Regions from separate parts of the Streptomyces sp. NBC_00286 genome, predicted to be linked through region 1. Evidence: predicted binding sites of a transcription regulator. Region 1 holds the regulator's gene; the other holds the start of a gene.
The links. Region 1 encodes HspR, which represses chaperone genes until heat shock. Its sites were predicted from a motif close to TTGAGNNNNNNNNNCTCAA; they were not measured.

Region 1 (17,132 bases):
GACTGGTCACGCAGGTCGAGCCGAACGGCACCGTTGCGCCCCCGTTGCTCCACCCAGACACGGGACACCTCCTTGACCGCGCCACGCGAGGCCGCAGGCATCTCGTCCCCGAAGAGTGTCGCCTGACCGTCACCGCCCCGGCGCAGCGTCTCGCGAAGGCGCCGAGTCACGGGAAGGTAGTCCTCCATGACCTCGACACGTTCCACACCGGCGTTCTCGATGCCCAGGTCGGCGGCGCGCAGCAGTTCGACGACGGCCGGGGCCCGCTCCGGGTCCTCCAGGAGTTTCATGCTCGCGGGGCTGACGCCGTAGGGGCGAGCACCACCCGCGCGGAAGAGCACGGAACCGGAGAACCATGTGTATACGGGCTGAACCGCCTCCTGCTTGGAGCGTGCGGCGACCGAGATGAACAGGGCGTTCGGCTCGGTGATGTTCTTGATCACGTCCAGCTCGCGCTTGGGCGCCTTGTCTCCGAACTCGATCTCGTCTCCCGTGCGGTGGAAGACCTTCCTCCTGCGTCCCCGCGGGTAGCTGTAGAGCCACTCGTCAAGGACCTGCTCGGAGTCCACGCTGAAGCCGTACGTATGCCGGACCCCCCGTAGAAGCAGGTCCACCACATACCAAGAAGGTTCGGTGAGGCCCTCCTGGTCCAGCGCGAAGGGGTACCGCTCGATTCCCCCGCCGGGTTCGGCATCCCGGTGGGACGCCCGCACCATACGCGCCATGAATCGCAGCGCGTCGACGACATTGGACTTGCCCGAGGCGTTCGCGCCGAAGAGCGCGACGACTGGCACTGCCTGCCAGTCCGTGCCCTCGGGTCGGTCCGCGTCGTACACGGGGGTGAGACCGAGCTGCTGCTCATCCCTGATCGATCGGTGGTTGGTCACACGAAAACTTAGGAGCACGCGAATCACCTCCCTTCAGGGGTTTCATGCCCTGCCGTGCAGAAAAATCACGCGACTACGCGTCCAGCACCAGCGTACGCCCCGACTCGCTGCCGAGCTCGAACCAAACCCCCTTCGCATACCGCCCCGCCCGGTCGCCCGCCACACCCCACGCGTCGGCCACCTCGGCGACCAGCGCGAGGCCGCGGCCCCAGCAGGCGGTCGCCTCCGCCACGGGTGTGACCGGAGGGTCGCGGCTCTCGTCGTACACGCCGATCCGGAGCCGGGCGGGGGTGAGCTGGAAGCGGAGCATGGTGGAGCCCTTGCTGTGGAGGTGGACGTTCGTGACGAGCTCCGAGGTGCAGAGGGCCGCGGGCAGCACCAGGGGTTCGCGGTCGAGGGTGAGGAGTACGGCGCGCACGAAGTCCCGGCAGACCTTGGGTGCGGTGGCGTCGCCGGGGGCGAAGAGGCTGTAGTCGTACGTGAGTTGGGCAGGCAGGTGCGATGCCCTGCGGGCTGCTTCCATGGGGGATCGACTCCCGTCGCGATTCCGGAGAGTGGTTGGTGCGGCACACACGGTAGAGGAGATGGTTTAAATTGTTCAAGCTATTCGCTCAGGTCGGTGGACGAACTCCCTTGCCCTGGAGAGACTTTGGTAGACCGGACGAGGAGTAGCCCGTGGGATTGCGCACCACCATCAGCGAGCGTCAGCGACGACTCGGTGCCGAGCTCAAACAACTGCGCGAACAAGCAGGGTTGAGCGCTGGTGAGGCCGCCGCACGGATCGGCATGGGCCGCGCCCAGTTGAGCCAGATCGAGACCGCGAAGACGACCATTCTGACCGAGCGGCTCCGCGAGCTGTGCCGCATCTATGGATGCACAGATAAGACCTATGTCGACGCCCTGGTTGCCCTGTCGGAGGCAACGGGCAAGGGCTGGTGGAACGCGTACAAGCGGCCCATGGAACCGGGCGCACTCAGTCTGGCCGAACTCGAGGCGAACGCGGTGGCGCTACGGATGCACCAATCGCTGTTCATTCCGGGGCTGTTCCAGACCTCCGCGTACACACAAGCCATCTTCAACAGTCCGAAACTGGGCTTTGAGAACATCGAGGAGGCGCTGAAGTTCCGCATGGAACGGCAGCGCCTCCTCACACAGGAGAACCCGCCCACCGTGCACGCCGTGATCCACGAAGCGGCACTCCACATGCGATTCGGCGGCCCTGATGTGGTGCGCGAACAGTTGCTGCGGCTGGTCGAACTGGCTCGCCTACCTCACATCACGATCCAGATCTATCCATTCAGCTCGCAGGCGCACGCCGCGTTGAGCGGGAACTTCGTTCACATCATCCCCAGCGCCCCGCAGCTGAGCACGGTGGTCCTGGAACAGCCCAGCGGCGCACGCTATTTGAGCGAGCAGGCCCACCTTCAGCAGTACAGCGAGATGTTCGACCGGCTCATCGAGAACGCCCTCGCCCCCATCGACGTATCGTTGGCCCCGGAAGCACACTCAGTGAAGGACTCGCTGGCCCTCATCCAGCACCTTCTCTACACGCTTTAGGGGGAAGCCAAGATGTCCGAGCTCGACTGGCAGAAGTCGACGTTCAGCGGCGGCCCGCAGGGCGAGTGCGTCAACGTCGCCCTCGCCCCCGACGGAACCCTCCGCCTACGCGAGAGCGACGAACCCAGCACCGTACTGGCCACCGGACCCGCCCCCCTCGCCGCACTCCTCCGGCACCTCAAGGGCGAGCGCTGAAGTACCGCTCCAGAACCCCTACTTCTTCAGGCCGATCTCCTCGCAAGCCGCCTCGTACTTCGCAGTGCAGATGTCCGAGACCTTGTAGATGCCGTCGTCGATGACCGTGTCCTGGATGTTGTCCTTCGTCAGGGGGGAGACGAGGACCAGGTGGGCCGGGATGTCCTTGGTCGTCGGGCTGTCGACCTTGTCGCGGGTGAGGGCGTCGAACTCGATGTCCCAGCCGTGGGCTCGGGCGACGGCCAGTTCGGCGGCCGTTTCGGCCTCTTCGGGGTAGGGCTTGTAGACGCTCATGTACTGCTCGCCGGAGACGATCCGCTGCACCGCCTCGAGTTCCGCGTCCTGGCCGGTGATCGGCGGCAGGTCGGTGACGCCGGCCGCCTTCAGGGCGGAGACGATGCCGCCTGCCATGCCGTCGTTGGCGGAGTACACGCCGTCGATGTTCTCGGCGCCGATGGAGGAGATCGCGGCCATCATGTTGGCCCGCGCGTTCGACGGCTTCCAGTCCTTGGTGTCGTACTGCTTGGCGATGGTCACCTTGTCGCTGAGTTCGGCGAGGGCGGCCTTCTTGAACTGGGCCGCGTTCGGGTCGGTGAGCGCGCCGTTCATCATGACGATCTTCTCGGCCCTGCCGCCGTCCAGGGCCTCGGCGAGCGCCCGGCCCTGCACCTCCCCGACCTGCTGGCTGTCGAAGGAGATGTACGCGTCGATGGGGCCCTGCGCCAGCCGGTCGTACGCGATGACGGGGATGTCCGCGTCCTTCGCCTTCTGTACGCCGTCCGCGATGTCCTTGGCGTCCACCGCGTCCAGGAGCACCACGTCGACCTTGTCGTCGATCATCTGCTGGAGCTGCTGCTTCTGCTCGTCGGCGTCCCCGTCGGCATTGGCGTACTCGACCCTGCCCTTGCCCTTGGTCAGCTCGTCGACCGTCTTCTTGATGATGGGGTGGTCGAACTGCTCGTAGCGCTGGTTCGCCTTCTCCGGCAGCAGCAGGCCCACCGTGATGTCGTCGCCCTTGGTCGGCTCGGCCGACGCGCCCTCCGTATCGCTGTCGAGCACTCCACACGAGGCGAGCGAGAGAGTCAGGGTGGACACGGCCAGAGTTATGGCGATACGACGCATACGGTTGTTCACTTAATGGTGCCTTCCGAACGAGAGCGCAGATTTGCGACCCAGGTGACAAAAAGCCAACGCCCACGTATCCAAAGCGTCAAGGAATTCTGGTTAACGAGATCGCAACAGCACGCTGCGTGGTCGTTGTGAAGACACAGAGGTGAGTATCTGGAGGACCGGCGTGCAGCGATGAAGTACGCGTGATGGCCTGTCTATCGGCAGTTCACCCGCCCGCTCGCCACCCCGTTCACCATCTGCAAGCCCGGGAGTCCCGATGCGCAAAATCACACTCGCTATGGCCGTGTCCCTCGACGGCTTCTTCGAGGGCCCGAACCGCGAGATCGACTGGCATCTGGTCGACGAGGAAGTGCACCGCCACCACAACGAGCGCATCAAGCCGATGGGCGGCTTCCTGTTCGGGCGGGTCGTGTACGAGCTGATGTCCGACTTCTGGCCGACCGCCGACCAGGACCCCTCGGCTCCGGAGACGCAGCGGGAGTTCGCGGCCATCTACCGGGACATGCCGAAGATCGTGTACTCCCGCACGCTTCCCCCCGGTCCCGCCGAAGGGAACACGACCGTCGTGCCGGAGGTCGTACCCGAGGAGGTCAGGGCCCTCAAGGAGCAGCCCGGCGGAGACCTCGGGGTCGGCGGCGCGGAGCTCGCCGCGGAGTTCCGGCGGCATGACCTGATCGACGAGTACTGGCTCTACGTCACCCCGGTCATCCTGGGCCGCGGACGCCCCCTCTTCCCGGAATCGGACGCCACCACCCACCTCCGCCTCGCCGACACCCACACCTTCGGCAACGGGGTGGTGCTGCTGCGTTACGAGCGGCCCTGACCGTCGTCCGAGGGACCTTCCGGAGGGCGTTCCGGGAAGCGGAGGAGTCGGGCCGGCGGGGGCGGGCAGTGCTCGCTGTCGGGGTGCTGGCGCCGGACGTCGTCGTCGGTACGGGAGTTGGGGCCGGGCTCGGGACAGGCGCCGGAGCCCGGCTGTTCGGTCGCGCGGGCGTGTTCGTGCCAGCCGGCGCGGAACCAGTTCAGCTGGTGCCGTTGGAGTTCGTCCTCCGTGAGTACGCGTACGCCCTCCGGGCCGGCCGCCCGGAGCTTCTCGCCGAGCCCGATGAGCAGTTCGCCCACCAGCCTGGAGACGCGTTCCGCCTCGTCACCGCGGCCGTCGCCGCCCGGATTCCCCATGCCGTACCCCTCGGCTCGCTCGCGCCACTCCCTCGGCTCTCCCGTCAGGCGCCCTCCGGCAGGAACTGCCGCGCCACCTTGGCGAACAGCTCCCGCAGTTCGGGCGGAACACCCATCCTGCGAGCCGCCTCCTCGGGGCTCAGCTCCGCATGAGCGGCCCCCGGCACGGGGGGCTCGCCGCCCGCGACGACCGGCAGGTCGTCCTCCGACAGCCGGCCGGAGCGGATGAGCATCTCGCGCAGCGGGACGCCCAGTACGGCCGCGATACGCCGCATCGTCTCCAGGTCCGGCATGGACTGACGCTGCAACAGCCGGCTCACGGCGGCCCGATGCACCCCGGCATCGTCGGCGAGCTTCGAACGACCGCCGCCCCGCGGGCTGTCGATGTCGTAGCCACGGCCGCGCAGCAGATCCTCGATCCAGCCGGCGAATTCCTCGAGCCCCTCGGCCCGGTATCTGCGATCTGTACGGGCATCGGCCCGTGAGCTGGAACGCATATGTCCGCTCTCCCCTCGTCGCGCGGACAACGTACCGATCGCCCTCGCACCAAGGTGTGCGCGCGCTCGCGCGTAACTGTGGAGATTCGGCAACCGCCCTGGTGCCAGCGGCAGTTGATGTACGGCCTGGAGCGTCACCATCGCACCCACCTCCACGGAGGGTAGTCACTTGCGTACGCGCTCGCACCATGCGAGTCTATTCGCTCGCTCTTCGTCATCGAACATATGTTCCCACACTCGGAGCGACGAAGACCGGAGAAGAGCGCAGAAGAACACAAGAACGCAGAAGAGCGGCGAAGGCCGAGGAGACGAGGAGAGAGGAGCGACCACGATGACCGATGCCAAGCGCACAGCGTTTCGTACGGACAGGCTGCTGCGCGAGGACGCCGGGACGGAGGCCGACCATGACGACGACTGAAGCCGACGAGGTCGCGCTGGAGCTGGAACGCCTGCGCCGCTCGGTCGACGTCGGCTTCGCCACCACCCGTGGCGACCTGGCCCTCCTGCTCCAGCGCGCCGACCAGACGGACAAGACCCTCGACGAACACGAGACCCGCCTCGAAGCCCTGGAACGCGCCCGCTGGCCCCTGCCGTCCCTGGCCGCCCTCACGTCCTGCATCGCCTTGGCGGTGACGCTGTGGCAGGCGGCGGGGCGGTAGGCCCGCGATGCGGGAGTTGATGCGAGGCCGCTTACGGAAGCCGGCTCACCTCGATCCACTCCCGCAGCAGCCCCTCCCGCTCCGCCGCCCGAGGCGACCCGTCCTCCTGTGCACGCCCCCACTGGGCCATGGCGGCCAACGTCGCCCGCAGGGTGGCCTCGCCCGCCGTCAGGTGGGACAGGACCGCCAGCGAGAGGTCGTACTCCTCCTGGGAGTACCAGGCGGCCGCCGCGTACGCCGTCAACTCGGCGTCCTTGTCGACCGTTTCGATCGATACGGTCATCGTGGGCGCCTCGTCCGAGCCCAGGCCACCCACCGTCAGCGCCATCTCCAGCAGAGCGCCCGCCTGGCGCCTGAGGGACTTCACCGGTACGTCCACGACCGTCAGGGTCCGGACGTCGTCCCACGGCCACAGTCCCGACTGCCGGTCACCCAGGGCCACGACCCCCTCCGGCGTCAGCCGCACCCCCGGGGCGAGCCCGGACGGCTTCGCCCCCACATACACATCGCCCTCGGCGATCCAGAACAGCCCCACCATGGCCATGGGAAAGCTCCATTCCCCCAGTGATTCCAGTAGTCGGACAGATGATCGCAGCATGCGAACGGGAACGGGCCCGGAGGTTCAACCTCCGGGCCCGTCAAGGCAGTTGCGCTGTCCCTGGTCCCCTAGGCCCTGTCTCCCCGATCTTCGCGGGCACACGACGCCTGGCACGGCACCTCGCCGCACGGCCGCCTCACCCAAGTACGTCCAGTACGAGGGCGATGCGGCCGCACACCGATGCACCGCACCAGACGCCGCGCGCTGATCCGCGAAGATCGGAGAGACAGGACCTAGTAGATTGTCGCGGCTTAATTTCGCTGTGTGGTTGGGTAGAGGTGGCGTAGTTTCACGCGTGCGTCGTCGGTGGTGAACTGCCAGTCGACTTGGCGCTGGTTGCTGTTGGTCTGTTGCTGCCAGGCAGCAAGTTCGGCGTTGAGTACGGCGAGGTCGTCGAGGCGGCGGTCCAGGCACTGGCGGGTGAGCGCGGAGAGCTCGATCTCGGCGATGTTGAGCCAGGACCCGTGTTTGGGGGTGTGGTGGATCTCCAGGCGCTGGGTCAGCGCGAAGGCCTTTGCCGGGTCGAACGCCTCGTAGAGCGAGGCGGTGGTGTGGGTGTTGAGGTTGTCCATCACCAGCACGACCGTGGCGGCGTCGGGGTAGTCCACGGTCAGCAGGTGCTCGACCTGGTGCGCCCAGTCGACCCTGGTCCGGCGGGGCTGCGCGTCCACGCGTCGCCATCCGCGCAGCGGCTCGACCCAGCAGAAGATCGAGCAGGTCCCCGAGCGGACGTACTCGTTGTCCTCGCGGCGGTCACGGCCCGGCCGCGCGGGAAGCGGATCACGGACGTGGCCGAGCAACTGGTACGGTTTCTCGTCCATGCACACCACCGGGCGCGTCGGGTCGAAGGGCCGGTGGTAGACCGCCAGGACATCCTCCATCGCCGCGGCGAAGGCCGCATTCGCAGCGGGCGGGATGGTCCAGCACTTCTTCACGTGAGGGCGCAGTTCCGTTTTTTTAAGACCCGCCCGATCGTGGAGTGGTCCAGATCCGGGATGTCCTCGGCCAGCGCGACGTGCTTCTCCAGCAGGCGCAGCGACCAGCGGGCGTGTCCTTTGGGCGGCTTCGAGCAGGCCAGCGCAATCAGCCTTGCCTCGACCTCGCCGGTCACCGGGGAGGGCACCGGCGGCAGTGCGCGTTCCTTCCGGCCGACCGTGGCCCACACATCGCCGCCGGTCTCCGCGTACCGCTTCGAGATCAGGCGGACCGAATCGCACGAGACCCCGACCCGCTCCGCGATCACCGCCCGCGGAGCGACCTCGCCGGCCGAGGTGTCCAACGCGAGCAGCACCCGCGCCCGCCTGATCATCGACGCGCTGCGGACCCCCGTCGTCGTCACACGCTCCAACGCCCGACGGTCTTCGGCACTCAAGACAACCGGATACTTCTTCTGCGAGGACACGGCACCCCTGCCCGGCCGAACGGAAGCATCAAGCGAAGCCTGCCCGACCCCAACTCCACCAACCAGAACGACACTTAGTCGCGACAGTCTACTAGTCCGACTGCTGGCGCTTCGGGCGCCAGACCACCAGCGCGCTCGTCTGCTGGACGTCCTGGTACGGGACCAGGTCGCGGCGGTACGAGGCGTGGACCGCGGCCTCTCGCTGCTGCATCGCCGCGGCGGCGCCGTCCAGGGCCGCCTGCATTTCCGCTACGCGGGCCTGCAGCGCGGCGACCTGGTTCTCCAGTTCGATGATGCGCTTGATGCCGGCCAGGTTGATGCCCTCGTCCTGCGACAACTGCTGGACCGTGCGCAGCAGTTCGATGTCGCGGGCCGAGTAGCGCCGGCCCCGCCCGGCCGTGCGGTCGGGGGAGACCAGGCCGAGGCGGTCGTACTGGCGCAGGGTCTGGGGGTGCAGACCGGAGAGCTGGGCCGCCACCGAGATGACGTACACCGGGGTTTCCTCGGTCAGCTCGTACGGGTTGCGTCGACGGCCATCCATGGTCTCCTCATGCTCCCTTCGCCGCCTGGAACAGCTCGGCCCGCGGATCCTCGCCCGCGGTCGCCTCGCGGTACGCCTCGAGCGCGTCACGCGCCTTGCCCGACACATCCTTGGGGACCACGACCTCGACGGTGACCAGCAGGTCCCCGCGGGTGCCGTCCTTACGGACCGCGCCCTTGCCGCGGGCGCGCATCGTCCGCCCGTTGGGCGTGCCCGGCGGCAGTTTCAGGGTGACCGGCGGCCCGCCCAGGGTGGGCACCCGGACCTCCCCGCCCAGCGCCGCCTCGGCGAACGTCACCGGCACCGTCACCGTGAGGTTGTCGCCCCTGCGGCCGAAGACCGGGTGGGCTCCCACATGCACGATGACGTACAAGTCGCCCGCAGGACCGCCCCGTTCGCCCGGAGCGCCCTTGCCGCGCAGCCGGATCCGCTGGCCGTCGCTGACGCCCGCGGGGATCCGTACCTGCATCGTGCGCGAGGACTTGGCGCGGCCGCTGCCCTTGCAGATCTCGCAGGGGGTCTCCGCGAGCAGACCGCGGCCCTTGCAGTCGGGGCACGGGTCGGTGAGCGAGAAACCGCCGCCCGAACCGCGCGCCACCTGACCCGTGCCGACGCACGTCGAGCACACGCGCGGTGTGCCGTTCGCGTCGCCGGTGCCGGAACAGGCCTTGCAGGGTGACTGGGAGGACATCCGCAGCGGAACGGTCGCGCCGTCCACCGCCTCCGTGAAACTCAGCGTGACCTCGGACTCGATGTCCTGGCCGCGCCTGGGCTGCGTACGCGTGCCGGTGCCCGTGGCGCCGCCCCGGTTGAACAGGCCCCCGAAGACGTCACCGAGGCCGCCGCCGAATCCGCCGCCGGCGCCGCCCGCCCCGCCCTGGCCGGGTGCGCCTCCGAAGAGGTCGCCCAGGTCGAAGTTGAACGTGCCGCCGGCGCCCGCGCCGGGGCCCGGCCTGAAGCCGCCGTTGCCGAAGAGGGTGCGCGCCTCGTCGTACTCCTTGCGCTTCTTGGGGTCCCCGAGGATGTCGTTCGCCTCGGAGATCTCCTTGAAGCGCTCCTCGGCCTTGTCGTTCCCCTTGTTGGCGTCCGGGTGGTACTCGCGAGCGAGCTTCCGGTACGCCTTCTTGATCTCGGCCTCGGTGGCGTCTTTGGGGACGCCGAGGACCTTGTAGTAGTCCTTCTCGATGAAGTCCTTGGTGCTCATCCTCGACGTCCCTCCTTCCATCTCACGCGCCGTACGGTCCGTACGTTCATTCGTACGCCCCGTACGGCGCCGACGTCAGCCCTCGTCCGGGCCACCGTTCTCCTTGTCCTCGGCCGGCGACTGCGAGGATTCCGCCTCGTCGGCCTTGACGGTCTGCGCGCCCGGCTGCGGCTCGGCGACCGCCACCCGCGCGGGGCGGATGGTGCGCTCGCCGAAGCGATACCCCGGCTGCAGAATCGCCACGCACGTCGTCTCCGTGACGTCCGGGGCGTAACTGTGCATCAGGGCCTCGTGGATCGTCGGGTCGAAGGGCTCGCCCTCCTTGCCGAACTGCTGGAGGCCCAGCTTCGCCGCGACGGTCTCCAGCGACTCGGCCACCGACTTGAAGCCGCCGACCAGTTCGCCGTGATCCCGCGCGCGCCCGATGTCGTCGAGTACGGGCAGGAGCTCGGTCAGGAGGTTCGCGATGGCGATCTCCTTGACCTGGATCCGGTCCCGCTCGACCCGGCGGCGGTAGTTCTGGTACTCCGCCTGGAGCCGCTGGAGGTCCGCCGTGCGCTCACCGAGCGCCGTACGCACCTGGTCCAGCTGCGCCGTCAGAGCCGCCGTCTGCTGGGCTGCCTGCTGGGCTGCTGCCGCGTCCCCGGCCGGGGCCGCCCCCTCCTGAGGGGCGGCCTTCGGCTCCGCGTCATCAGAGGTGGCGCCGGAAGGGACGTCGGGCTGCTGCTGAGGCTGCGCCTGCTGCGGCTGCTGCTCGTCGAAGCCCGGGGTCTCCTCCGTCACGCGGCACCACCCTTCCGGTCCTTCTCGTCGTCGACGATCTCGGCGTCGACCACGTCATCTTCGGAGCCGCCGGCCTTGGCCTGCGCGCCACCCTCGGCGGCACCCTCAGGACCGCCCGGACCGCCCGCGGCCTGCGCGCCCTGAGCGTCGGCGTACATGGCCTGGCCCACCTTCTGCGAGACCGCGGCGACCTTCTCGGTGGCCGTACGGATCTCGGCGGTGTCCTCGCCCTTGAGCGCGGTCTTCAGCTCCTCGACGGCGGTCTCGACCTCGGTCTTGACCTCGCCGGGGACCTTGTCCTCGTTGTCCTTGAGGAACTTCTCCGTCTGGTAGACGAGCTGCTCGCCCTGGTTACGGGACTCGGCGGCCTCGCGGCGCTTGTGGTCCTCGTCCGCGTACTGCTCGGCCTCCTGGCGCATCCGGTCGACCTCGTCCTTCGGCAGCGAGGAGCCGCCGGTGACGGTCATCTTCTGCTCCTTGCCCGTGCCAAGGTCCTTGGCCGTGACGTGCATGATGCCGTTGGCGTCGATGTCGAAGGAGACCTCGATCTGCGGGACACCGCGCGGGGCCGGCGGCAGACCGGTCAGCTCGAACATCCCGAGCTTCTTGTTGTACGCCGCGATCTCGCGCTCGCCCTGGTAGACCTGGATCTGGACGGACGGCTGGTTGTCCTCGGCGGTGGTGAAGATCTCCGAGCGCTTGGTCGGGATCGTCGTGTTCCGCTCGATGAGCTTCGTCATGATCCCTCCCTTGGTCTCGATACCGAGGGACAGCGGGGTCACGTCGAGGAGCAGTACGTCCTTGACCTCGCCCTTGAGGACACCGGCCTGGAGCGCGGCGCCGATGGCGACGACCTCGTCCGGGTTCACACCCTTGTTGGCGTCCTGGCCGGCGGTCAGCTCCTTGACGAGCTCGGCGACGGCGGGCATACGGGTGGAGCCACCGACGAGAACGACGTGGTCGATCTCGCTGAGCTGGATGCCGGCGTCCTTGATGACGTTGTGGAACGGCGTCTTGCAGCGCTCCAGAAGGTCGGCCGTCAGCTGCTGGAACTGGGCGCGGGTGAGCTTCTCGTCCAGGTGCAGCGGGCCCTCGGCGGACGCCGTGATGTAGGGCAGGTTGATCGAGGTCTCCGTGGAGGACGACAGCTCGATCTTGGCCTTCTCCGCGGCCTCACGCAGGCGCTGGAGGGCCATCTTGTCCTTGCCCAGGTCCACGCCGTGACCGCTGGCGAACTGCTTCACCAGGTAGTCGACGACACGCTGGTCCCAGTCGTCACCACCGAGGTGGTTGTCGCCGTTCGTGGCCTTCACCTCGACGACGCCGTCGCCGATCTCGAGCAGCGAGACGTCGAAGGTGCCGCCACCGAGGTCGAAGACGAGGATCGTCTGGTCGTCCTTGTCGAGGCCGTAGGCCAGGGCGGCTGCCGTCGGCTCGTTCACGATCCGCAGGACGTTCAGGCCCGCGATCTCGCCGGCCTCCTTGGTGGCCTGGCGCTCCGAGTCGTTGAAGTACGCCGGGACGGTGATGACCGCGTCCGTGACCTTCTCGCCCAGGTACGACTCCGCGTCCCGCTTCAGCTTCTGCAGGATGAACGCGGAGATCTGCTGGGGGTTGAAGGGCTTGTTGTCGAGCTCGATCTTCCAGTCCGTACCCATGTGCCGCTTCACGGAGCGGATGGTCCGGTCTACGTTGGTGACCGCCTGGCGCTTGGCGACCTCGCCGACGAGCACCTCACCGTTCTTGGCGAAGGCGACGACGGACGGCGTGGTCCTGGCGCCCTCGGCGTTGGTGATGACGGTGGGCTCACCGCCCTCCAGAACGCTGACGACGGAGTTAGTCGTGCCCAGGTCGATGCCGACCGCACGTGCCATGGTTGATTCCTCCAGCTGACTTGAGTGGAACAGGCTCAAGTGTGCACGACGCTGACCGCTGGGTCAAAAGGGCTGAGTCTGCCCGGCTCAACTTTTATAGGAACCTTACCTTCAGGAGCCGGTTTTTCGCCTACGGGGCGGGTGCCTCCGGCGGTTGGGCGGGTGCGGGTCGAGTGTGGCTGGTCGCGCCCACGCGGCGGAGCCGCACATTGATACAGCCCCGCGCCCCTGAAGGGCGCGTCACTGGAGCCGCCAGCCACCAAGTACCCGTACTTGCCCACAGCCCGACCACCCACGGACCGCAGGGGCGCGGGGCCGTGGCATACATGGCCCCGCCGCGATGGGGCTCCGCTCGAGCGGAGCCGAGAGTGGGGAGCGACCAGCCACGACGGACCCGCAGTCGCCGACGAACCGAACCCACCCACACCGTAGGCGCCCCGCACAACCGAGCGGAGCGCACCGGCGGAGCGCTGAGGCGACCCTCAGCGACACAGATCACCGCGCACCTGGCTACAGTGCGGCGGAAGATATGGGTAGTCTCAGACGGACCGCATAAGTTACCGCTTAGTAATGACCTTCGAGCCAAGCTCGAAGACCCCTCGCAGGCCCGAGGAGCCCCGAAATGCAACTCGCCGCGATCGTCGTGTCGATGGTCCTCATGACAGTCGGCGTCGCCCTGTTCGGCCGTGCCATCGCGCAGATCTTCCGCTTCATGATGCTCGGCCAGCCCCTCCCGGCCGGCGCCCGGACCAACGACCCCGTCCTGCGCACCATCACCCTGGCCAAGGAGTTCCTCGGCCACACCAGGATGAACCGCTGGGGCATCGTCGGCATCGCGCACTGGTTCGTGGCGATCGGCTTCTACACGCTGCTCCTGACGATCGTGAACGCCATCGGCCAGCTCTTCGTGGCCGACTGGGTGCTGCCGATCATCGGTGACTGGGCGCCGTACAACGTCTTCGTCGAGTTCATCGGCACGATGACGGTCCTCGGCATCCTGGTCCTGATCGCCATCCGGCAGTTGTCCAGGCCGGGCAGGGCGGGCCGCAAGTCCCGCTTCGCGGGCTCGAACACCGGCCAGGCGTACTTCGTCGAGACGATCATCCTCATCGTCGGCGTCTGCATCTTCATGCTGCACGCGCTCGAGGGCGCCCAGCACCACGTCGAGAGCTACGAGGCCTCGTTCTTCATCTCGTACCCCGTGGTCTCGGCGTTGGAGGGGCTGGATCTCGCCACGCTCCAGAACCTCACCTACCTCTTCGCCGGCGTGAAGATCGCTGCCTCCTTCATCTGGATGATCACGGTCTCCCTGAAGACCGACATGGGTGTGGCCTGGCACCGCTTCCTGGGCTTCCCCAACATCTGGTTCAAGCGCAACGCCGACGGCTCGACCGCGCTGGGCGCCCTGCTGCCGATGACGTCCGGCGGCAAGCCCATCGACTTCACCGACCCCGGCGACGACGACGTCTTCGGCGTCTCCCAGGTCGAGCAGTACTCCTGGAAGGGCCTGCTGGACTTCTCCACGTGCACGGAGTGCGGCCGCTGCCAGTCGCAGTGCCCCGCCTGGAACACCGGCAAGCCCCTCTCCCCCAAGCTGCTCATCATGTCGCTGCGCGACCACGCGCACGCCAAGGCCCCGTACCTGCTGGCCGGCGGCGGCAAGACCATGGAGGGCGAGGAGAAGGCGTCCGAGGAGCAGCTCAAGGACGTCCCCGCGGCCGCTCTCGCGGAGGCCGAGCGCCCACTGATCGGCACCCTCGAAGAGAACGGCGTCATCGACCCGGACGTCCTGTGGTCCTGCACCACCTGCGGTGCCTGCGTCGAGCAGTGCCCCGTAGACATCGAGCACGTAGACCACATCGTCGACATGCGCCGCTACCAGGTGATGATCGAGTCCGCGTTCCCGAGCGAGGCGGGCACGATGCTCAAGAACCTGGAGAAGAAGGGCAACCCCTGGGGGCTCGCCAAGAAGCAGCGCCTGGAGTGGCTCAAGGAGGTCGACTTCGAGGTCCCGGTCGTCGGCAAGGACATCGAGGACCTGTCCGAGGTCGAGTACCTGTACTGGGTCGGCTGCGCGGGCGCGCTCGAAGACCGCGCCAAGAAGACCACCAAGGCCTTCGCCGAACTCCTCCACATCGCGGGCGTCAAGTTCGCGATCATGGGCGGCGACGAGAAGTGCACCGGCGACTCGGCGCGGAGGCTCGGCAACGAGCCGCTGTTCCAGGAGCTCGGCATGGAGAACGTCGCGGCCCTGAACATGGCCTACGGCGAGGACGAGGACGATCCCTCGACCAAGAAGCCCAAGTCCGCGAAGAAGATCGTCGCGACCTGCCCGCACTGCCTCAACACCCTCGGCAACGAGTACCCGCAGCTCGGCGGCGACTACGAGGTCATCCACCACACGCAGCTGCTCCAGCACCTCATCGACGACGGCAAGCTCATCCCCGTAACCCCCGTCGAGGGCCTGATCACGTACCACGACCCGTGCTACCTGGGCCGCCACAACAAGATCTACACGCCCCCGCGCGAGATCATCGGCAAGGTCCCGGGCCTCCGGAACGAGGAGATGCACCGCCACAAGGAGCGCGGCTTCTGCTGTGGCGCCGGTGGTGCGCGGATGTGGATGGAGGAGCGGATCGGCAAGCGCATCAACGACGAGCGCGTCGATGAGGCCCTGTCCCTGAACCCCGACATCGTCTCGACGGCCTGCCCGTTCTGCCTCGTCATGCTGACCGACTCGGTCAACGGCAAGAAGAACGACGGCAAGGCGAAGGAGTCCATCCAGGTCGTGGACGTGGCCCAGTTGCTGCTGGAGTCCGTGAAGACGCCGGCCGAGGACGACGAGCCGCCGGCGGGCGAGACGGACGCGGAGAGCGAGCCGGAGCCGCAGCCGGTGAAGTAGCGGCTCGGGTACGCAGGTAACGGCAGCCCGTCGGCAACGGGTACGGCTGGATAACGAAGCACCCCATGTCCCTGGTTCAAACCGGGAGCATGGGGTGTTGTCGTGAGATGAGAGTGACAAGAGGTGCGGTTCTGTTGACCTGCGCCGTCCTGCTGGGCGCCGCCGCCACCGGATGCGACGCGGCGGGCGAGGGCTCCGGGGACGGCGGAAGCAGGGGTACGGGTCCGGGGGCGCCCTCCGCTCCCAAGCCCCCGAACGCCACCTCGACCTCCACGGGCTTCACGCTCGGCGCCCTCGCCCAGGGCCCCGACCGCCCCGCAGCCGGTAAGTCCCAGGACCGCCCCCGCGAGGGCGACCTCAACGGTGACGGATACGACGACGTGGCCCTCGCCCGCACCGGCGCCGTCTACGTCGTGTACGGCTCGGCGGACGGCCCCGACCCCCGCACCCGTACGACCCTCGCCGTGGGCGGCGGCCACCCGGGCCGTGACGCCGACAACATGCCCCGGCTGCACCGCGCCGACCTGGACGGCGACGGGTTCACCGATCTGCTGGTCACGGTGAACGACGGCAAGCAGTACGCGCTGTGGGGCGGGGCGCGCGGCATCACGGGGATACGTCAACTCGCCGTCGGTGGCGAGGAGTTGGGCGAACTCGGCCCCGCGGGCGGCGACTTCGGCAGCGTCGCCGACTTCGACGGCGACGGCAGCGGGGACGTCTTCCGCCTCGGCCGCCCCGCCGGTTCGTCCGCCGGTTCCGCAGGGGTCGTCTTCCACGGCCCCTTCAACCGCCGTACGGGCAAACCGTCCCGCCAGACCGAACTCACCGACCCGATCCCCGCCGACAGCGCGCCCTACCAGTCCACCTCCGAGGACTACGACGGCGACGGCCGCGCCGAACTGACCGTGTGGTTCGAGTGGACCGACCCCGACAGCGAGGGGGACGGCGACCTGACCGTGCAAGGGGTGCACCATTTCCGCGGTACGGCACATGGGCTCGTACAAGCGCAGGAGTCCGAGCGCGGCGAGGAGTTCGCGGGACATCCCGGGGATGTGGACGGAGACGGCGACGACGAGCTGTATACGGCGAATTTCGCCGCCTTCGACCAGAAGATCACGATCAGCGTCAACTCAACGCCAGGGAGGGCGAGTTCCGCGTCGCCGGTCACCCTGACCGACCTCCCCGGCCTCAAGTCCCGCTGCTGCGGAGGCACCGAGGGCCGAGCGGTCGGTGACGTGACGGGCGACGGACGGCCCGATCTCGTACTGAGCGCGCCGGCGATGAACAGTGCCCACGGGCTCATCTTTCTCATACCTGATATCGCCCATGTCACGAAAGCCACCGAACCCCAAGCAGTGGACCTGGAATCCACAGGTGTGGACGGGGCGAACCGCGAGCCCGGCAAGGGCGGCAACAGGGAGTACATCCGCCACCGCCTGATCTCGAAGCCGCCGCTGCTGGACGTGAACGGCGACGGCCGCCTCGACGTGGTCGCCGCCTCCGGCAATCGGAGGACCGAGGACGGCTCCGCCACGCGCCGTAAGACGACCGGTTTCTGGGTCTTCCCCGGCTCCCCGGACGGCCTGGACACCGATGCCTCACGGCATGTCACGGAGGAGGACCTGGACCTTGAGTGACCGCAAAGGCGCCTGACGGGAACGCTCCCCATCCGCCGCCTTTCGTACGAACCGCTCAGGGCCAGACCCCTGTTGCGCCACTCATG
Region 2 (12,251 bases), 550 kb from region 1:
GCGTCCCGGATGGCCCACCAGGTGCCGCCCGCGGGGCCGGTGACGTCGAAACGCACGGTCGTTCCCCGCGGCCGGTCCACGGTGCGAAGCGTGTGCGGCAGGGCGCGCAGGAACGTGTCGATCACCGGGCCGAGCAGCTCCGGCTCGTCGGCACCGGGGCGTTCGACGGCGTCGCGGATCTGCTGCTGGTGCACCCAGAACTCCGTGTACTCGCGGGCGACGTCCAGCCAGGCGGGACTCGGCTCGTCCGTGGAGGCCCACGACACATCGACGGGGGCGGGGGCGTCGAGCCGGACACCGGCCCAGACCTCGTCGAGCTGCGGGCCGAGGTGCGCGAGCAGTTCGACCATCAGGCGCGGGCTGCACTGGCGCGTGGCCTCGACGAAGAGCCCGTTCACCCGCGCCAAGTACGCGGGCAGCGTCTCGTCGTCCGCGAACACGGCATCGCGCCACCCGTCCCGGAGACCCGAGAGGCGGCGCATGTAGTCGTTGAGGACATGGCCGACCACATCGTGCACATCCCACCCCGGGCAGACCGTCGGCCGCCCCCAGTCCCCGACCTCCAACGAGCCCAGCAGGTCGAGCAGCGCCCGGCGCTCACGCACGAACAGTGGACGGGTGTCGATGGCGGGCCCGAATAACGTCGTCATACGGCGACGCTAGGCGCCACGCCACCGGAAGTCCCCTACTTATCGGGGGACTTGCCCGAGGCCTTGCCCGAACCCGACCCCTTCGCCGCCTTGGCCGCCGCCTTCAGCTCCTGCTTATGGGCCCGGACCTTCGCCAGGGACTCGGGGCCCGTGATGTCCGCGACCGAGCGGAACGACTCTGGGGCGCCGTATGCGCCGGCGGCCTCGCGCCAGCCGTCTGGGCGTACGCCGAGTTGTTTGCCCAGGAGGGCCAGGAAGATCTGGGACTTCTGGGTGCCGAAGCCGGGGAGGGAGTTCAGGCGGTTGAGGAGTTCCACGCCGCTGGCCACGTCCTTCCAGAGCGCGGCGGCGTCGCCGTCGTAGTGCTCCACCAGGTACTGGCACAACTGTTGGATGCGCTTGGCCATCGAGCCGGGGTAGCGGTGCACCGCCGGTTTCGTGGCGAGGAGGGCGGCGAAGGCCTCGGGGTCGTACGCCGCGATCTCGTGTGCGTCGAGGTCGTCCGCGCCCATCCGCTGGGCGATGGTGTACGGGCCCGCGAACGCCCACTCCATCGGAATCTGCTGGTCCAGCAGCATGCCGACCAGCGCGGCCAGCGGACTGCGCCCGAGGAGTTCGTCGGCTTCGGGCTGCTGAGCGAGGTGAAGGGTCACGTCCATACTTCGAGCATCGCCCCATGCACCTCTTCACGCCCGCCCGGCGGCCAGCCCTCCACACTCGCTGAACACCACGCTCACCGGTCCCGCCAGTACCCCAGGGCGTGCAACCGCTGCTCCGGGCTCGCCAAGTCGCCGACGTGGACCGGGCGTTCGGTCGTTGGGTGCTGCGGTGCCTGCGGCCCCTTAGGGTCGGAGGATGGCCAGTGATATCACTCCCGAAGACCTCGTCGATCACTATCAGTTGGAGCCGATCCCCAAGGAAGGCGGGCGGTTCCGGGAGCTCTGGGCCGGGCCCGAGCGGGCGGACGGGCGGCCCGAGGGGACCTCGATCGTTGTGCTGCTGACCTCGGAGCCTGGGGATTTCTCGGCGATGCACCGGCTTCCCACCGATGAGGTGTGGCACTTCTATCTCGGTGATCCGCTGGAGATGCTGCTGCTCGACCCGGACGGTACGTCCCGCACCGTCGTCCTCGGTCCCGATGTGCTCGGTGGGCAGTACGTGCAGTTCACGGTGCCCGCGGGGACCTGGATGGGCGCGCGGGTCGTGGCGGGCGGCGCCTGGTCGTTCTTCGGGTGCACGATGGCGCCCGGGTTCACCTATGGAGGTTACGAGCACGGGGACGCGGCCGAGTTGACCGCGCGGTACCCGGCGGAGGCGGCGCGGATCTCCGCGCTGAGCCGGCCGTGAGTGGGTCGGCTGGGAGCGGGCTGCTTGACGGGCAGGTTGCGCTGGTGACCGGGGCTTCCGGCGGCATCGGGCGGGGGATCGCGTTGCGGTTCGCCGAGGCGGGGGCGGCGGTGGCCGTTCACTACCGTACGGACGCGGAAGGGGCCCGCGAGGTCGTCGGGCTCATCGAGGACGCGGGCGGCAGCGCGGTCGCCCTGCATGCCGAGCTGACCGTCGAGGCCGGGTGCCACCGTCTGGTGCGGGAGGCGGCGTGATGATCTGGTCGTAACCTCATGAGCCGCCCGTGGTTGCACCTGGCATACCCGCCGCGTGCTCGACATGCGCGCGGTCCCCGCCACCGGCACTGCGGCTTCGCCGTGGTGACCGGTCCAGCGTCCGGCGGGGCGGCAATCCCAGGGTGTGTCCGGCCCGAGCGGGTCGGCCACAGTCCAGATGTCGGCGATGCGTCACCGCCAGTGACGCCGCATGCGGGCTCTGCCCAAGGATCGGCCCGGATCAGTCCGTGCTCGTCGCCGCTTCCACCCCTCGGGGCCACGCGATGACCCAGGATCCTTAGAGTTCCAGAGACGCTTGATCGACCGCGAAGGTCCTGCGGAGGCCTGGCCGGACGGCGTACGGCGCTGGCAACAGGCCGTCCCCACCGGCCGGTTGGGCCGCCCGGAGGACGTCGGCGACGCCTGCGTGTTCCTGGCCTCCCCGATGGCCTCGTGGATCACGGGCCACGATCTGGTCGTGGATGGCGGGGTGTCGGCGCGACCTACGTGGTGAGGTCGGGCGGGGGCGCGCGGGTGCCGTGAGGACAGCCGGGGGCGCGCGGGGCTCGGAGGTGAGCACGGTGCTGCGTACATTCGTATCCCCATCCGGGGGCTGATACGCAGCGGGTACAGGGAGAGGAAGAGGCAACGTGGGCCGAATACCGCGGATGGTGGCGGCGCCGCGACGGGCGGTGGCCCTCGTCCTGATGCTGGGCACCCTGCTCCTGCTGGGCGGTGCCGGAACCGCGTCCGCGCACGCCTACGTGCGTGACACCAATCCACGCGAGGGAACCGTCCTCAAGACCGCCCCGAAACACGTCACCATGACCTTCACCGAGTCGGTCGGTATCGCCGACGACTCGATCCGGGTCCTCAGCCCCGACAACGTGCGCATGAACGCGGGCGCCACCGAGCACGCCGGCGGCTCCGACACCGTGCGAGTACGGCTCCAGAACGATCTGCCTGAGGGCACGTTCACCGTGGCCTGGCGGGTGGTCTCGGCGGACAGCCACCCGATCTCGGGCGCGTTCACGTTCTCGGTCGGCGCACCCTCGGCGACCACCGCGAACGCCTCCGCCGAGCCCGCCGTGGACCCCGCCTCCGGTCTGCTCTACGACCTGGCCCGATACGCCGCGTACACCGCCGGCGCGCTGCTCATCGGCGCGGCCACCTTCGTCCTCGCTTGCCGCCCGCCCGCCGTACGCCCCCTCCGGAAACTCTTCCGCCTCGCCTGGTGGACCCTGCTCCTGTCCACCGTCGCGCTGTTGTTCCTCCGCGGCCCGTACGCCCGCGGAACCGGCCCCGCGACCCTCCTCGACCTCTCCCTCCTCAAGGACACGCTGAGTGGCAGGCCGGGGTGGGCGCTGCTGGCGAGGCTGGTGCTGGTGGGGTTGGCGGGGGTCTTTCTCGTACGACTGGGGGGTGCGCGTGATGCGTCACGGGCGGACGTGCGGACGGCCGAGCGGGCGGACGATCGGACGGACGTGCTTGTGGACGAGCGGCCGAAGCTCGCCGTCGTCGTCTCGGGCGGGGTGCTCGCCGTGGCGCTGGCGGTCACCTGGGCTGCCGCCGAGCACGCGTCCGCGGGGATCCAGGTTCCCGTGGCGATCGTCTCCTCCGTACTGCATCTGCTCGCGATGGCGGTGTGGATGGGCGGCCTCGCGGCGCTGCTCACCACGCTGCGCCGGGACGAGACCCTGCCTTCGGCGGCGTCGGTGGCCCGTTTCTCGCGGCTCGCTTTCGCGTCCGTGGTGGTCCTGGTGATCACGGGTGTCTACCAATCGTGGCGGGGGCTCGGTTCGTGGGAAGCGCTCACCGGTACGTCGTACGGGCGGATCCTGGCCGCAAAGGTGGTTGCGGTGGTGCTGCTGCTGGGGGCGGCGGCGTACTCGCGGCGCTGGACGGCGGGGCTGGTCGCGGCTCAAGAGCCGGTGCGGGTGCGGGAGTTGGAGACGGTGGGGGCGGCGAGTACGAGTACAGGGGGTGGGGGCGCGGGTGACGAGACCGGCAAGGCCGAGGGGCTTGAGGAGCACGACGGCCGCGATGAGCCCGGCAAATCCGTCGACATCGGCGAAGGCGGCGAACACGCCGCGACCCCGCCCCCGCACCAGGCCCTGCGCCGTTCCGTGCTGGCCGAAGTCGTCGTAGGCGTCGTGGTGTTGCTGCTCACGACGGTTCTCACCGGCACCCAGCCGGGCCGGGCCGCGACCGAGACCCCGGCCACGTCTACGGCGCCGGCCGGTCAGCCCACGACCTCGATGACCCTGATCCCCTTCGACGTCGGCACTCCGAACGGCAAGGGCAAGGTCCAGATCGTTCTGGAGCCGGGTCGCGTCAACGAGAACACGGTCCAAGCGGTGGTCATCCGCTCCGACGGAGTCATCGCCACGGTCCCCGAACTCCGCCTCACCTTCACCCTGCCCACCGAGAAGATCGGCCCCATCGACGCCGAACTCACCGACCAGGGCGGCTACTGGGCCACCAACTCCCTCAACCTCCCCCTCCCCGGCACCTGGACCATGAAGGCCACGATCCGCACGTCGGACATCGACCAGGTGACGGTGTCGAAGAAGGTACAGATCTCGCCCTGAGCCTGCCGAAGTTCGGTGGTTCCGCGAGGAGGCCGCAGGCCGCTCAGGGGCGCGGGGCTGTGACATATGCGGCTCCACCGCGATGGGGGCCCCGCTCGAGCGAAGCCGAGAGTGGGGGAGCGACCAGCCACAACGCACCTGCAGTGTCCGCCGAGTGCGTCCCTCACCTTGACAAGAGGAAGCTCAAGTTTTATCACAGCAGGTGAGGCATGCAAGCGCCATTTGCAGGGCAAAGAGGAGGGAGAGATGGCGCGTTCGGTTGGTATCGACCTTGGGACGACGAACTCGGTGGTCTCGGTCCTCGAGGGCGGCGAGCCCACCGTCATCACGAACACGGAGGGCGCCAGGACGACCCCGTCGGTCGTGGCGTTCGCCAAGAGCAACGAGGTGCTGGTCGGCGAGATCGCCAAGCGCCAGGCGGTGACGAACGTCGAGCGCACCGCGCGGTCCGTCAAGCGGCACATGGGGGACCATGCGTGGCGTTTCCCCGACAAGGGGAGCATCGACGGGAAGCGCTACACCCCGCAGGAGATCTCCGCACGTGTCCTGCAGAAGCTCAAGCGCGACGCCGAGGCGTACCTGGGCGAGGACGTGACGGACGCGGTGATCACCGTACCCGCGTACTTCGACGACACCCAGCGCCAGGCGACCAAGGAAGCCGGTGAGATCGCCGGTCTCAACGTCCTGCGGATCATCAACGAGCCGACGGCCGCGGCCCTCGCGTACGGACTGGACAAGGAGAACGACCAGACGGTCCTGGTCTTCGACCTCGGGGGCGGAACTTTCGACGTGTCGCTCCTTGAGATGGGCGAGGGCGTCATCGAGGTGAAGGCCACGAACGGTGACACGCATCTCGGCGGTGACGACTGGGACCAGCGGATCGTCGACCACCTGGTCAAGCAGTTCAAGAACGCGTACGGCGTGGACCTGTCCAAGGACAAGATGGCCGTGCAGCGGCTGCGCGAGGCGGCGGAGAAGGCGAAGATCGAGCTGTCCAGCTCGTCGGAGACCAACATCAACCTGCCGTACATCACGGCCTCCGCGGAGGGCCCCCTGCACCTTGACGAGAAGCTGACGCGCGCCCAGTTCGAGCAGCTGACCAGTGATCTGCTCGACCGCTGCAAGGGTCCCTTCCACCAGGCGGTCAAGGACGCCGGGATCAAGCTGTCCGACATCGACCACGTGATCCTGGTGGGCGGTTCGACCCGGATGCCCGCGGTGACCTCGCTGGTCAAGGAGCTGACCGGCAAGGAGCCGCACAAGGGCGTCAACCCGGACGAGGTCGTGGCCGTCGGTGCCTCACTCCAGGCCGGTGTGCTCAAGGGCGAGGTCAAGGACGTACTGCTGCTGGATGTCACACCGCTGTCCCTCGGCATCGAGACCAAGGGCGGCATCATGACCAAGCTCATCGAGCGCAACACGACGATCCCGACGCGTCGTTCGGAGATCTTCACGACGGCGGAGGACAACCAGCCGTCCGTGACCGTGCAGGTCTTCCAGGGCGAGCGGGAGATCGCGGCGTACAACAAGAAGCTCGGCATGTTCGAGCTGATGGGCATCGCGCCCGCGCCGCGTGGTGTGCCGCAGATCGAGGTCGCCTTCGACATCGATGCCAACGGCATCATGCACGTCTCCGCGAAGGACCTCGGTACGGGCAAGGAGCAGAAGATGACCGTCACCGGTGGCTCCGCGCTTCCGAAGGACGACATCGACCGCATGGTCCGCGAGGCCGAACGGCACGCGGAGGAGGACCGCAGGCGCCGCGAGGCCGCCGAGACCCGTAACCAGGCGGAGCAGCTCGTCTACCAGACAGAGCGGCTCATCAAGGATCACGAAGACAGCGACGTGAAGATCCCGGCCGACGCGCGGAGCGAGACCGAGGCCGCGCTCGCGGACCTGAAGGAGCAGCTCAAGGGCGAGGACACCGCGGCCATCCGGCAGTCGATGGAGAAGGCGGCGACGGCCGCCCAGAAGATCGGCACCGCGATGTACGAGCAGTCGCGCGCGGGCAGCGAACAGGCGGGCCAGGCTGGGCAGTCCGGTGCCGGCGGGGACGACGAGGTGGTGGACGCCGAGATCGTCGACGACGACAGCTCACGGACGGGCGACAGCTCACGGACGGGCGACAGCTCACGGGCAGGCGACAGTTCACGGGCAGGCTGACGATGAACCGAACCCGGCCGCGGACGCAGGAGGAACTGGAGCGCCTGCTGGAGGAGCGCACCGCCGACCTCCAGCGAGTGAAGGCCGAGTACGACAACTACCGCAAGCGGGTACGCAGGGACCGGTTGGCCGTACGTCAGATCGCGGCGGCCAACGTCCTGCGTGCCCTCCTGCCCGTACTGGACGCCGTCGACCGCACGCGCAAGTACGAGCCCCTGACACCCGGCCTGAAGGACATCGCCGAAACGCTGGAGACCCAACTCGGTTCGCTGGGCCTGGAGTCCTTCGGGGAGGAGGGCGAACCCTTCGACCCCACGCGCCACGAAGCGGCCCGGCACCACGTCTCCCCGGACGCGGCCGACCTGACCTGCACGGAGATCCTCCGGCCCGGCTACCGCGTCGGCGACCGCCTGCTGCGGCCCGCCTTTGTGGAGGTGACGGGACCTGTCGTGGGGCCGGGGAATCCTGAACGGTGACCTCGGGTGTGCGGTTGCGCCGGTGGTGCCTGGCCCGGTGATTGCGCTGTCGGGGCCGCCCCCGGCTGGTTCCTGGCGTGCTCGTCCCGGCGCTGTCGGATCGCCTCGGCGACAGGCTCGGGGTCGGGTACGGAGACGGCGAGGCGGGCGTAGGGCGCGGAGGGCCGCAGGTCGACGAGGACCGCAGGACTGTTCGCGCGTACCGCGACGTAGTCCCGGCCCTGCGTGTGCTGCCACTCGCCCAGGCAGTAGCGGCCGGGACTCGACCGGCCGTGGCGCCGCCGGCCACGCAGCGCGCGCCACCAGTCCCGCTCGATCCGTACGTCGTTGACGGCCGCCAGCGGTATCCGGACCTCTTGGCGCAGGCCAAGAAGCCTCTCCAGCCCGGTCGGGCGAACCACGACGTCCTCACCGGCGACAACCAGCCGAGCCATCGAAGTCACCTCCTCCGACAGCTTGCGCCTGCCTACTACTCGCTCCTGGCTACTCGCTACTCGTTCGAGAACTCCTCCACCACCGTCGCTCCCAGCTCCCGAACGATCAACTCATGCCCCGACAACGCCGACTCGTCGAGGTCGGGATCGTCGTCCTCCGGGGTGTCGTCCTCCGGGGAGACAGGTGGCGGCTCCGGAGCCGAGGGGCGCGGCGGAGGCGTCGTCGATGCGGCGGGGGCCGGAGCGGGTGTGGCCGGAGCCTGAGCTGCGTTCGGCCCGGGCGTCGGGGCAGCGGGTTGCTGTGGTGCGGAGGGCCTGGACGCGGGTGGATTGGCGGGGCCTGAGGAGCCGTAGCCCCCGGCAGACGCGTAGCCCCCGCCGGTGCCGGGCCCGGCAGTCGGAGGTGCTGCCGCTGAACCCCCCGACGCATCGACGATCGCCTCGACCTTCCACTGCACCTGGAACTGCTCGGCCAACGCCTGGCGCAACACCTCCTCACTGCCGCTGCTCAGGAAGTTGTCGCGCGCCCCCGCGTTGACGAAGCCGAGCTGGAGCGTCGTACCGTCGAAGCCCGCGACCTGCGCGTTCTGACTGAGCAGGATCCACGTGAAACGGCGCCGGTTCTTCACCGCCTCAAGGATGTTCGGCCACAGCATGCGGGGGTCGGGCCCGCCGCTCACGGAAGCCGCCGGTGCGGAAGGGGCGGAAGGACCGGATGGGCCCGCAGGGGCGGATGGCGCGGGCCGACCCGTAGACGGCGGAGCCGTGGGGGTCTGCGACGACGCGGCCGGAGCCTGCCCCCCGCCCGCGGGCGCCGCCGTCGGCCACCCACCGGGACGCCGACCGCTGCCCGCGGCCGTCGCGGTGGGCCAGGCACCGGGCGCTTGCCCGGTGGAGGAAGCGCCCGGGGATGCGCCCGGGGGAGCGCCCGTCGGTGCCTGAGCGGGCGGTGCTTGAGCGGGCGGTTTCTGAGGGGACGGAGCTGCGGGCGCGGCTGGAGGCTGGGCGGCGGCGCCGCCCTGAGCCGCCGACCCGGCCCCCGCTTCCTGCGCCCTTCCAGCCGCCCGACCTGCACCGGCAACCGCACCCGCACCGGCCCCGGATCCCGAAGCCCCCGTCCCCCGCACCGCCGCCCGAGCCGCCTCCGGCCCGCTCCCCTGCGCACCAGCTGGCACCGCCGCCGAGCCGCCCTGCGCACTCCCGTGAACCGCACCCCCATGCACGTCGGGCCCAGGCACGTACCCCATGGCAGGCCCGGCCCCCGCCCCCGTGAAGTTGACCCCCCGCTCCAACCGGTCGAGCCGAGCCATGACGGACCGCTCATCGCCGTACGCCGCGGGCAGCAGCACCCGTGCACAGATCAACTCGAGCTGAAGCCGGGGCGCGGTGGCCCCCCTCATCTCCGTAAGCCCGTCATTGACGATGTCGGCGGCCCGGCTCAGCTCGGCCGCACCGAAAACCCCGGCCTGGGCCTGCATCCGCTCCACCACATCGGAGGGAGCATCGATGAGCCCCTTCTCCGCGGCATCGGGCACCGCCGCCAGAATCACCAGGTCCCTGAGCCGCTCCAGCAGATCGGCGACGAACCGCCGCGGATCGTTGCCCCCTTCGATGATCTGGTCCACGACCTCGAAGGCAGCGGCCCCATCCCCCGCCGCGAAGGCCTCGACGACGGAGTCCAGCAAGGACCCGTCCGTATACCCCAGCAGCGAGGTCGCCATGGCATACGTCACACCGTCCGCACCGACCGCGGCCAGCAGCTGATCCATGACGGACATGGAGTCACGTACGGACCCGGCCCCGGCCCGCACGACAAGCGGAAGGACCCCGTCCTCGACGGAAACGCCCTCACGCCCGCAGACCTCGGCCAGATACTCCCTCAGGGTCCCCGGCGGCACGAGCCGGAACGGGTAGTGATGCGTCCGCGACCGGATGGTCCCGATGACCTTCTCGGGCTCGGTCGTGGCGAAGATGAACTTGAGGTGCTCCGGCGGCTCCTCGACCACCTTCAGCAGGGCGTTGAAGCCCGCCGAGGTGACCATGTGCGCCTCGTCGATGATGTAGATCTTGTACCGGCTGCTGGCCGGCCCGAAGAAGGCCTTTTCCCGCAGGTCACGGGCATCGTCCACACCGCCGTGCGAGGCGGCGTCGATCTCGATGACGTCGATGGACCCCGGCCCGTTCCTGGCCAGGTCCTGGCAGGACTGGCACTCCCCGCAGGGCGTGGGCGTCGGCCCCTGCTCGCAGTTCAGACAGCGGGCCAGGATGCGCGCACTGGTCGTCTTTCCGCAGCCGCGCGGCCCGCTGAACAGGTACGCGTGATTGACCCGGTTGTTCCGCAGCGCCTGCTGCAACGGGTCGGTGACATGCTCCTGCCCGATGACCTCGGCGAACGACTCCGGGCGATAACGGCGGTACAGCGCGAGAGACGACACGCATACGAGGTTATAGGCGCCCACTGACAACCCGGACCGCCCGCGGAACAACCCCGTCGCCAGCCCCGTACGGACCCTCTGGATTCCCCCCGGAACGCAAGCGCCCCCCACGCACCCGCCAGAGCCAACCTACCCTTGCTGCCTTCCGGCCCTGGGGGAGTTCAGTCAGATAGCGCCGCGTGAGGGGCTCCGCACAGGGTACAGGATCTGACCGGCACGAACGAGTTCGCGACCACTCCCCGGAGTCCTGTAATGTTTCCGGCGGAGGATTCGCCTAGAGGCCTAGGGCGCACGCTTGGAAAGCGTGTTGGGGGCAACCCCTCACGAGTTCGAATCTCGTATCCTCCGCCAGTGCCTCACCGGGCACGACAAGGTAGCCCTGATCTGCGATTACGCGGATCGGGGCTTCTTTGCTCGGTGCTGGCTCGTGCTGCGGCTCACTGTCCTGGCGCCTATGCGCAGCGTCAGGAGCGCTGAGGACGTACGCACGTCGCTGATCGCAGAGCTTGAGTTGCATCTCAGCACGACCACGAACAAGCAAGGCCGTCCGTTCCAGCGCCGGACGATCAACGCCTACAAGTACGCGGCTGTCCAGCTCCACCACTGGCTCACGTCATCGCCGCAGATCAACGCGGTGGGTGTGGAAGTAACCAGCTTCACCGAGGTCGACACCGCCACGCTCAACCGCTTCTTCCGCTGGTACTACCAGGAGCACGACGTACCCAAGAGCCAGGACGGCAAAGGCGGGTACACCGACGGCACTAACACGGTGCAGCGCAACCTCCGCGCACTGTTCGCGTACCTGGCCGAGGAGTACGAGACTGAGGACCCGTACCTTGACCCGCGCTTGCAGCGCTACGCCACGCCTCCGATGGGCAAGCCAAAGACGCTGTCCGAGGAGTTCGTGAACGACACCCTGGCGATCACCGCATGGGGACCGGGGCGCAAGGACTTCCACACTGTCCGCGATCACGCGATCCTCCGCGTGCCCACCGAGGGCCTGCGCTCGGACGAGTTGCTGTCGTGAGACGTCCTGGCTGGTCAGCGAATGCCGGCGCGCAGGGCCAGCCATGCGAGAGGGCGCCTCGATGAGGCGCCCTCTCTGCTGGGTGTGGAACGTCAGACGGTGACGCGCTCAACCGTGCTCGCGGGGATGCGTTGGCGCTCGCCCTCCGTGTCAGTGAACTGGAGGAACTTGATGCTGCAGCCCGTCACGGCCTGAGCGGCGAACGGCTGCTCCACGCCCTTCACGCACACCTGAGCCGGGGTCTCCTTGTGGCCGCGCCACGTCTCAGGTGTGATCTCGACGGGAGCCGTCTCGGTCTTCTCAGGCTCGGCAGGCGCGGTCTCGACAGGGGCGGGCGTCTCGCTCGCGGCCTTCTTGGCGGCGCCCGGCTTGGGCGTTGCTGCCTTCACGGGCGCGGCAGATCAAGGTCGAGTACATCCACCGGCACCGGTTCGCCACCCGGACCGAGGCCCGGTTGAAGATCGCGACCTGGATCACCGGGTTCTACAACCCGAGACGGAGGCTCAGCGCGGCCGGCGGGATGCCACCGGAAGAGTTCGAACGGGTCATCACCGAAGCACGCAAGAAGAGCGCCCAGAAGCGCTAGGCCGCATATGAGAGGTCTCTACGAAACCAGGGGATTGACAGATCGGGTGCCTGCCCGTGCCGTACTCATGGGTGTGCGCCGCGATGTAGCCAGTCCCGGTGGGCATACGGAACCACGGGCAGGGCCACGGAGCCGTGCTGCCAAGGCCGAGGGAGCAGCCTCAGCGGATCTTCTTGAAGTCAGTGCGCACCGTGACCTCGACCCCGGCCAGGCTGAACCCGATCTCCTCACCGAAGCGGTAAGGCACGGCCGAGGTGTATTCGTCGCCTTTCGGCACTTGGTAGAGCA

Region 2: the regulator HspR is predicted to act here: its motif matches at 5,011-5,029, upstream of dnaK (molecular chaperone DnaK).

What each region holds. Positions count from the first base shown of each region.
Region 1 is NZ_CP108054.1:4,729,231-4,746,362, forward strand. It holds gene OHT21_RS21530 (AAA family ATPase) at 1-887, opposite strand, end outside; gene OHT21_RS21535 (ATP-binding protein) at 961-1,410, opposite strand; gene OHT21_RS21540 (helix-turn-helix domain-containing protein) at 1,563-2,444, shown strand; gene OHT21_RS21545 (DUF397 domain-containing protein) at 2,457-2,639, shown strand; gene OHT21_RS21550 (sugar ABC transporter substrate-binding protein) at 2,658-3,773, opposite strand; gene OHT21_RS21555 (dihydrofolate reductase family protein) at 4,027-4,593, shown strand; gene OHT21_RS21560 (hypothetical protein) at 4,578-4,949, opposite strand; gene OHT21_RS21565 (helix-turn-helix domain-containing protein) at 4,994-5,446, opposite strand; gene OHT21_RS21570 (hypothetical protein) at 5,851-6,105, shown strand; gene OHT21_RS21575 (hypothetical protein) at 6,137-6,649, opposite strand; gene OHT21_RS21580 (IS630 family transposase) at 6,955-7,638, opposite strand; gene OHT21_RS21585 (helix-turn-helix domain-containing protein) at 7,635-8,075, opposite strand; gene OHT21_RS21590 (heat shock protein transcriptional repressor HspR) at 8,197-8,646, opposite strand; gene dnaJ (molecular chaperone DnaJ) at 8,654-9,850, opposite strand; gene grpE (nucleotide exchange factor GrpE) at 9,926-10,633, opposite strand; gene dnaK (molecular chaperone DnaK) at 10,630-12,507, opposite strand; gene OHT21_RS21610 ((Fe-S)-binding protein) at 13,130-15,409, shown strand; gene OHT21_RS21615 (FG-GAP repeat domain-containing protein) at 15,544-17,046, shown strand.
Region 2 is NZ_CP108054.1:5,285,225-5,297,475, forward strand. It holds gene OHT21_RS24215 (maleylpyruvate isomerase family mycothiol-dependent enzyme) at 1-650, opposite strand, end outside; gene OHT21_RS24220 (HhH-GPD-type base excision DNA repair protein) at 686-1,309, opposite strand; gene OHT21_RS24225 (cupin domain-containing protein) at 1,506-1,997, shown strand; partial or broken gene OHT21_RS44740 (SDR family oxidoreductase) at 1,994-2,765, shown strand; gene OHT21_RS24240 (copper resistance CopC/CopD family protein) at 2,920-4,842, shown strand; gene dnaK (molecular chaperone DnaK) at 5,089-7,005, shown strand; gene grpE (nucleotide exchange factor GrpE) at 7,008-7,481, shown strand; gene OHT21_RS24255 (hypothetical protein) at 7,397-7,915, opposite strand; gene OHT21_RS24260 (DNA polymerase III subunit gamma and tau) at 7,972-10,350, opposite strand; RNA gene ffs (signal recognition particle sRNA small type) at 10,444-10,542, opposite strand; tRNA gene OHT21_RS24270 (tRNA-Ser) at 10,614-10,701, shown strand; gene OHT21_RS24275 (hypothetical protein) at 10,805-11,377, shown strand; gene OHT21_RS24280 (hypothetical protein) at 11,470-11,766, opposite strand; gene OHT21_RS24285 (IS3 family transposase) at 11,754-11,963, shown strand; gene OHT21_RS24290 (Uma2 family endonuclease) at 12,124-12,251, opposite strand, start outside.